One region of the Halobacillus seohaensis genome, then DNA from elsewhere that is predicted to be linked to it. Evidence: predicted binding sites of a transcription regulator. Region 1 holds the regulator's gene; the other holds the start of a gene.
What was found. The regulator CtsR, encoded in region 1, represses protease genes until heat stress. The targets are predictions, from matches to a motif close to ATGGTCAATAAAGGTCAAACA.
Positions count from the first base shown of each region.

Region 2: the regulator CtsR is predicted to act here: its motif matches at 2,332-2,352, upstream of clpP (ATP-dependent Clp endopeptidase proteolytic subunit ClpP).

Region 1 covers NZ_JBHSZV010000019.1:53-4,630, forward strand. The annotation lists gene ACFQIC_RS08005 (MgtC/SapB family protein) at 111-803, shown strand; gene ACFQIC_RS08010 (CtsR family transcriptional regulator) at 966-1,430, shown strand; gene ACFQIC_RS08015 (UvrB/UvrC motif-containing protein) at 1,451-1,999, shown strand; gene ACFQIC_RS08020 (protein arginine kinase) at 1,999-3,069, shown strand; gene clpC (ATP-dependent protease ATP-binding subunit ClpC) at 3,090-4,578, shown strand, end outside.
Region 2 covers NZ_JBHSZV010000062.1:164,954-169,531, forward strand. The annotation lists gene ACFQIC_RS20165 (hypothetical protein) at 1-117, opposite strand, end outside; gene ACFQIC_RS20170 (SurA N-terminal domain-containing protein) at 569-1,360, opposite strand; tRNA gene ACFQIC_RS20175 (tRNA-Arg) at 2,123-2,198, opposite strand; gene clpP (ATP-dependent Clp endopeptidase proteolytic subunit ClpP) at 2,411-2,998, shown strand; gene ACFQIC_RS20185 (HPr family phosphocarrier protein) at 3,124-3,378, opposite strand; gene whiA (DNA-binding protein WhiA) at 3,518-4,468, opposite strand; gene ACFQIC_RS20195 (gluconeogenesis factor YvcK family protein) at 4,492-4,578, opposite strand, start outside.

The DNA.
Region 1 (4,578 bases):
ACGCTGCCACGTTAACTTAAAAAAAGTCGAAAGCATAAGCTTTCGACTTTTTTTATATATTTAATACATATCACCGATTTTTATTTCTGATGGCAAGGGTGGGGGAAACAATGGAACAAATATATATGTTTACGGAAAATCTTGATATATTTTCAATCCGTTTATGTATTGCCTTATTACTATCGGGTTTGATTGGTTTTGAGAGAGAATTAAAAAACCACTCGGCTGGATTCCGTACCCATATTCTTGTAGGGATTGGTTCCTGTTTAATGATGTTATTATCTTTATATGGATTTGAATCATTTATTCTTCATTATGACAATACCCGGTTCGATCCCTCTCGTATTCCTTCTTACGTTATAAGTGGGATTGGTTTTCTTGGGGCAGGTACAATTATTGTGAATGGAATGACAATAAGGGGATTAACTACCGCAGCGTCAATTTGGACTGTAGCTGGATTGGGTTTAGTTGTAGGTGCCGGTATGTATGGGGTGGCTATACTAGCTACTCTACTTGTGCTCCTTAGCTTAATCTTCTTAAATAATTTAGAGAAGAAGTATGTAAGTCATTACTTTAAGAACTCCTATGTAATACTTGCAGACGACCATGTGAAAATAAGTGAGGTTCTTTCTGTTTTTGATAACGAAAGTATGATGCTTCAAAGAGTTGAGTTAGAAAAGGAGAATAATGATAGAAGGAAAATTTTCATTCAATTAGAAAGCAACCAGCACTATGATGAAGCTTATTTATTAGAGAACCTATCGAAACTAAATAATGTAATACAAGTTACTCAGAGAAATTAAAAACTATGCGATATATATCGTATAGTTTTTTTGTTTTAATCTTGGATTAATTAGGGAATGATTACTTATGTAACTCAAAACATTTTAGTTGCTAAAGAAAATAAAATTAGTATAATAAAGTTAAGGTCAAAGATAGTCAAAGTCAAAAGAGGGGGAGGGAAAATGCGGAATATTTCCGATATTATTGAAGAGTACTTGAAAAACATCTTAGATGAGAATCAAAAGCAAGCCATTGAAATTAAGCGAAGTGAAATTGCAGATCAATTTCAGTGTGTTCCATCTCAAATTAATTATGTGATTAAAACCCGTTTTACTGTGGAAAAGGGGTATATAGTTGAAAGTAAGCGTGGTGGCGGCGGTTATATCCGTATACGTCGTGTACAACATCGCTCAGAATCACAGATGATTGATGAGATTGTCAGTATGATTCAGCCAGAGGTTTCTCAGTCTGTAGCTATAGATATCATTCAAAGATTATTTGAAAACGATAGTATTACAGATCGTGAAGCACGCATGATGGGTAGTGTGATGGAACGTGAGATTCTTGCATTCCCTCTTCCTCTCAGGGATGAGATCCGTTCCAGAATCCTTACGGCTATGTTGTTTACCCTTAAGTATAAAAGTTAGCTTAGGAGGGAGGAATTATTATGGATTGTCAACGATGCCATAAACGTCCTGCGACTGTTCACTTGACCCAAGTCATAAATGGTGAAAAGACAGAAACTCATGTATGTGAATATTGTGCCAAAGAAAAAGGATATATGAGTGATAATGAAGAAAACTTTACGTTAAATGATTTATTATCAGGGCTTTTTAATTATGAACAAAGTCCATCGATAAAAGGTAATCATTCAAAAGCTTTTCAATCCAATAAACAACTGAAATGTCCAACTTGTGGCTTAACCTATCAAAATTTTGCGCAAATTGGCAAGTTTGGGTGTGGAGATTGTTATAAAACCTTTAATGAGCGTTTGAATCCGATATTCCGCCGTGTGCATAGTGGAAATACGAGGCATGACGGGAAGGTTCCTAAGCGAGAAGGTGGAAATTTGCATTTGAAAAGGCAAATTGGAGAATATAAATCCGAACTTCAGCGTCTGATTGAACAAGAAGAGTTTGAGGAAGCTGCTAAAATAAGAGATCAGATCCGTTCTTTAGATCATCAACTTCATCAGGGAGAGGAGGATGAGGAATAATGTCTATAGAACAATTTATAAATGGAGCGATTAGTCCCTGGATGAAGGAAGAGGGACCAGACAGTGACATTGTCATGAGTAGCCGCATCCGATTGGCTCGAAACTTTCAGAAGTACCCTTTCCCGATTATAGCTTCTGAAGAGCGAATGGAAGAGGTACTAAACTTTTTTAAAAAAGAATACAATGGTCAGTCTTTTAGAGATTACAAGAAATTTGAAGTTGTCGAAATGAATGATTTGCAACCAATTGAGAAAAGAGTTTTAGTTGAAAAGCACTTAATCAGTCCGCATTTAACAGATCACTCAAAATATTCAGCATCTTTAATTTCACAAAATGAACAAGTATCGATTATGATTAATGAAGAGGATCACATTCGCATTCAACTTTACTTCCCAGGATTTCAATTAGACCGTGCTTTAGAACAAGCATCACAATTAGATGACTGGTTAGAAGAAAAAGTAGATTATGCCTTTGATGAAAATAGAGGATATTTAACATCTTGTCCAACAAACGTTGGTACGGGAATGAGAGCCTCGGTAATGATGCATTTACCTGCATTGGCCATGACGCAACAAATTAACCGTATGACCCCTGCCATTAACCAGCTTGGACTTGTCGTCCGTGGGATTTATGGAGAAGGAAGTGAAACGGTTGGAAATATATTTCAAATTTCCAATCAAATTACTTTAGGGAAATCAGAAGAAGATATTGTTGAGGATTTGCATAGTGTAGTCAGGCAATTGATTGATCAAGAACGCAAGGCCCGTCAGGTATTGATGCATCGGTCTGGCATGCAACTTGAAGATCGAGTATTTCGCTCCTATGGTGTTTTGAAGCACAGTCGCATCATAGAGTCTAAAGAGGCGGCTAAGTGTTTATCTGATCTGCGCCTTGGAATAGACTTAGGGTTTATTGAACATATACCCCAAACTATATTAAACGAACTGATGGTGTTGACCCAGCCTGGGTTCTTACAGCAATATGCGAAAGAATCCTTATCTCCATCTGAGCGGGATATTCGCCGAGCATCGTTAATTAGAGAAAGAGTTCAGCTAGAAAATAAAGAATAATTTGTTAGGAGGTTTTGTCCATGATGTTTGGACGATTTACTGAGAGAGCACAAAAAGTTCTAGCATTAGCGCAAGAGGAGGCAGTTCGCTTAGGCCATAATAATATTGGTACCGAGCACATTTTGTTAGGTTTGGTTAGTGAAGGAGAAGGTATCGCTGCCAAAGCACTGACTGCCTTAGGCCTTGAATCTAGCAAAATCCAACAAGAAGTAGAAAATTTAATTGGTAAAGGCGAAAAGGTATCCCAAACGATTCACTATACACCTCGTGCGAAAAAAGTTATCGAGCTGTCAATGGATGAAGCACGAAAGTTAGGCCATTCTTATGTAGGTACAGAGCATATTCTCCTCGGTTTAATTCGTGAAGGAGAAGGTGTAGCTGCTCGGGTATTGAATAACCTTGGTGTAAGTCTGAATAAAGCACGTCAACAAGTTTTACAGCTCCTTGGAAATAATGAATCGACTGGTGGCCAAAACCGCCGTGGCGGAAGTGGTAGTTCTCAATCAGCTAACGCTAACACACCGACTCTTGATTCCTTAGCACGGGATCTAACTGCCATTGCTAAAGAAGGTAATATTGATCCGGTAATTGGGCGTAGTAAAGAGATTGAGCGTGTGATTCAAGTTCTTAGCCGACGCACAAAAAACAACCCAGTACTTGTAGGTGAACCTGGTGTTGGTAAAACTGCCATTGCTGAGGGACTTGCTCAACAAATTATGGATAATGAAATCCCAGAAATCTTACGAGATAAACGAGTGATGACACTTGATATGGGTACGGTGGTAGCTGGGACAAAATATCGTGGTGAATTTGAAGATCGCTTGAAGAAAGTGATGGAAGAAATTCGTCAGGCGAACAATATTATTCTATTCATTGATGAGTTACACACGCTAATTGGTGCAGGTGGCGCAGAAGGTGCTATTGACGCATCGAATATCTTGAAGCCGTCATTAGCCCGAGGTGAACTACAATGCATTGGTGCAACTACTCTTGATGAATATAAGAAGTATATCGAAAAAGATGCTGCACTTGAGCGTCGTTTCCAACCAATTCAAGTGGGCGAACCTAATTTGGAAGAATCGGTTCAAATTTTAAAAGGATTGCGTGATCGTTATGAAGCACACCATAGAGTTTCGATTACAGATGATTCCATCGAATCTGCTGTTCGTTTCTCTGATCGTTATATTCCAGATCGTTTCTTACCAGATAAGGCGATTGATTTAATTGATGAAGCAGCATCAAGAGTTCGTCTTCGTTCTTATACGGCTCCGCCAAACTTAAAAGAGTTGGAACACAAGCTTGAAGAAGTTAGAAAAGAGAAAGACGCTGCTGTTCAAAGTCAAGAATTCGAGAAAGCGGCTTCCCTAAGAGATACAGAGCAACGGTTACGTGATGAACTTGATCAAACGAAAGACGAATGGAAAGAAAAGCAAGGCCAAGAGGATTCTGAAGTGACGGTAGAAGATATCGCTGCCATCGTCTCTACATGGACGGGGATACCAGTTGCTA
Region 2 (4,578 bases), on a different contig from region 1:
AATCGATTCAAAATTGAAAGATAAGTGTCGCTGATTAAGCATATCAAAAACATGTATTCTACGATCGTCTGGAATTTTTTCAGTTGACAAAATCTTGAATCTTATAATGCTTGTCATAAAAAAACTCCTTTTCTTTTAAATCTACCTTATCTATATAATAACATAGATCAATCCTTTTCATAATTCTTATACCTTGAGTAAGCTTCAAAAAAATTCACGATAAATACTACTAAATACACAGCAAAATTTAGGGTTGTTTCCGTTACAAAGGATGGCGTTAGAAGGTCCGGGAAATCACTCGCTTCCCCACCGCCCCTTTCACCACACCATTACCTCGGAATCGAGTCCAATTTATTAGTGAATTGATGTATGCCAAATTTGCAGACGAATTTGTAGGTCAAAACGTAGTCATACAGTGGCTATAGTCATCTAACAAATAGAAGATACAAATCAAACTACAATTTTAATTTAAATTATAAATAAAATACTGTTACAACAACAAACGACCAACAAATTAGCATACAATTTGTTGGTCGTTTTATATTACATCTTTAATGTTTGCAATAGATTATAAGTTAACAGTGACATCTGCATCTTCGCGAAGTTGTTCAACTAGCGTTTGAGTTGCCTGTCCTTTTTTCTGACGCTTCACTTGTTCGATGAGATCAGGTTTTGCTTCTTCAAAAGATGGGATTTCTGCACTTTCACCATTTCCCTCACTCATTTGCTCTTGCTGGGCTTTAACCTGTTCATAAGCTTGTTCTAATTCTTCTTCCGTTGGCTCAATATCTCCAGCTTCACTAGCAATAACCTGATCTAATTTCACTTGCATTTCAACCTGAGACATGACTTCTTCTTGTCCCATGCCTTGTTCTTCCAGAGCAGCCAAAAATTCATCCTTGGATTCTACCCCATTTTGTTCAGCTAATCCCGTTAGTGTTTCATCAATTTCTTCTTCTGAAACCTCTATATCACGGCTGTTTGCTTCTTGTATAAGAAGCTCCTGTCCAACCATACTTTCAGCAATCTGTTTCTTTAATTGATCCTGATCAACTTCTTGTCCGGTCATCTGTGACTGCATAGCCATTTGCTGAAACTGTCCTTCATACGTTGTCTTAAACTCTTCTGCCGCTATTTCTTCGCCGTTTACTTCGGCAACAACTTCAGGGATACCTTCTAAGTCTGGTTCAGGCATTTGAGGTTGTTCTGTGTTTCCTTCACTTCCTTCGCCATCCTCTTCTTGCGTTTCAGTTTCCTCATTATTATCTTCAGCCGATTCATCTGTATCATTGCATGCAACGGTTACGGATAAAAGAAAGGCTAGTGATAAACTTAATAACCATTTTCTATTCAAAATCATTCTCCTTTCAGATAATCATTACTGACGGTCATTTTAACATATACCTACTGGTTAGTTACAAATAAAAAGATGCATTTTCTCCATTTCACCTATCTCAATTAGATTGTAAGGGGGATATTCTTAGGAATAGACGTTTAATTCACCTATTATGTGGAGATTAATTTTTTGTGGAACTATCGATATCAATAGATGTATTGTCTGAAATGGGATGGTTGATAGCCGATGAGTCTTCAAGATTCCCAGACAATTCAACGCAATGAGAAAAGGATAAACAACAGAAAGGTTAATGATTGGAAGTTTACTGAAGTCCAATAATAAACAATTGCAACAACTATAGATATTTTAAAGTGCTAATTTATGATTCTTCTCGTGACTTCCGTCGCATGAATGATAACGCTAGGTGTCTTTTGAGGATGTCCTATATGATTTATGGTCTAATAGTCTGGATTGGAACTCCGTTGCCCAACCTTTGATTTACATTTTCACTATTAACAAGAGATGAGACTCCTACATGCATCGAACCATTCGCGCTCGGAAAGAGAATTATCTCCTATCCCAAAACTCGAAATCCCCCTATCCCTTATACGGTAACGAACCCCCATGATATGATTGTGTAATAAGGGGTAATGGTTGATGAGAAACGACTGAGGCAACTGAAAAAGGCTTTACAAAGCAAAAATAACCTCCCAAAATCTATAATAAGAAATTGAGAGGTTCGTAAACATTGTTACATTCTAGCGCATACCAACATTATTTATATAGCGCGCCCGAGAGGATTCGAACCTCCGACTGACGTAGAACCGGAATCTACCGCTCTATCCATCTGAGCTACGGGCGCATATTAAAACGCAAAATCTATTATACTTTTTCCAGCCATAAAATGCAAGATATCAGTAAAATAACTTATTAAATTGTACGTTTATACAATAAAAATTAGGGAATGATGGTAAAGGTAAATGGTTAGATGTTTTTGTTTGACCTTATCTGACCTTAATTGTATGATATAAATACATTCCATCATATAGGTATGATAATAAGGAGGAATTAATAATGAACTTAATCCCAACAGTTATTGAACAAACCAACAGGGGAGAGCGTGCTTATGATATTTATTCACGCCTGCTTAAAGACCGCATCATCATGCTAGGTAGTCCCATTGACGATAACATTTCAAACTCCGTTGTCGCTCAGCTACTATTCTTAGCTGCAGATGATCCAGATAAGGATATTTCAATTTATATTAACTCACCAGGTGGTTCCATAACAGCTGGAATGGCTATCTATGATACGATTCAGTTCATTAAACCTGACGTATCTACGATCTGCACAGGTATGGCTGCTTCCATGGGTGCTTTCCTATTAAATGCTGGTACGGAAGGCAAGCGTTATGCTCTTCCTAATAGTGAAGTAATGATTCACCAACCATTAGGCGGCACACAAGGTCAAGCTACTGATATCGAAATTCATGCAAAACGCATTATTAAAATGCGTGAAAAGCTGAACCAAATACTTTCTGAACGTACAGGTCAACCAATTGAAGTGATCGAGCGTGATACAGACCGCGATAACTTCATGTCAGCTTCAGAAGCTGTAGAATATGGCCTAATTGACAAAGTTATGGAAAAACCAAGCAAATAAAGTACAAAAGTAAAAACCCGTTGTAATTACAACGGGTTTTTACTTTTCGTTGAACCATTCTCGCTTATGTACCTTTATGAGAACGTTCCCCTAATCGTCCTGCTCATCCCTTCACATAGTAAGGTTTAAGATTCCTTTACAAACTCACTTAACTCATCAATAACTCTCTCTTCGTCATGACCGTCAGCAATTAACTTTATTTCTTCACCTTGACCTACTGCTAAGCTCATTAGTCCCATGATGCTTTTGGCATTAATACGCTTACTGTCTTTTTCTATAAATACATCTGAAGAAAAACGGTTGGCAAGTTGAACAAATTGAGCTGCCGGTCTAGCTTGCAACCCCGTGTTTAAATCAATAGTAATAGTTTGTTCCTTCATCTATCATTCTCCTTCCTAACATTCCAAATAAAAATTTAGAAAGCGCATTCAACTCTTTGAAATAAAGAACGCTCTCCATAGAGAGGCGTTCTTTTTGTTGAAATCATTATAGCATGAATATTTCATTAATGACATTATTTTAACTACTTTCTTGAATTTCACCACTTCTTACTTTATCAGCAAATTCATCAATTTTTCTTAAGCGATGGTTGATACCTGACTTACTAATAGCTGCTCCGGAAACTAATTCTCCTAGCTCTTTAAGTGACACTTCCTGATGCTCAACGCGCAATCTGGCTATTTCATGAAGTTTATCGGGCAATGCATCCAATCCAACGGTACGTTTGATAAAATTAATATTTTCAACTTGGCGAAAAGCAGCACCGATTGTTTTGTTTAAATTGGCCGTTTCACAGTTAACCAGTCGATTCACAGAATTCCTCATGTCCCTCACAATCCGAACATCTTCAAATTTAAAGAGTGCCTGATGGGCTCCAATATTACTAATAAGTTCAGTGATTTTTTCAGCCTCTTTTAAATACGTAATATAACCCTTCTTCCGCTCAAGTGTGCGAGCGTGAAGACCAAAACTGTTCATAAGTTCACATAGAGATTCATTATGCTCTTTATCAGAAGAGTATATTTCCAGATGGTAAGATGATGTTTCCGGATTATTTACAGACCCACCCGCAAGAAAGGCTCCTCGTAAATAGGCTCTTTTGCAACATGTAGTTTGTAAATACTTTTTTGGAATATTAGGATTGGTTGATAAAGGTCCACTTAGTATCTCAAGATCTGCGAGCAACTTCTCAGCATTTTTATTCATTCGAACAATATATACATTATTCTTCTTTAACCGCATCTTTTTTCGAACGAGCAATTCAACTGGATAAGGGTAAAGTTTTTTCATTAATGTATAAATTCTTCTAGCAATGGCTGCATTTTCTGTTTGCACATCTAATATATACCTTTGATTAGAGAGAGAAAACGTTCCATTCATTCGGACAAGAGAAGCTAGTTCCGATTCATTACAACATTCATCTGCCTCTACATTAGTTAATTCTTTTTTTATTTCTGAAGCAAATGACATGGCTGTTCACCCCCAACCCTTTGTTAAAGCATGGAATATAATATGTGAGCCAACTTGTTCGTGTCATGACGAATCGTTGACTTATTTCGATCAAGAATGTCCTCTTCTAT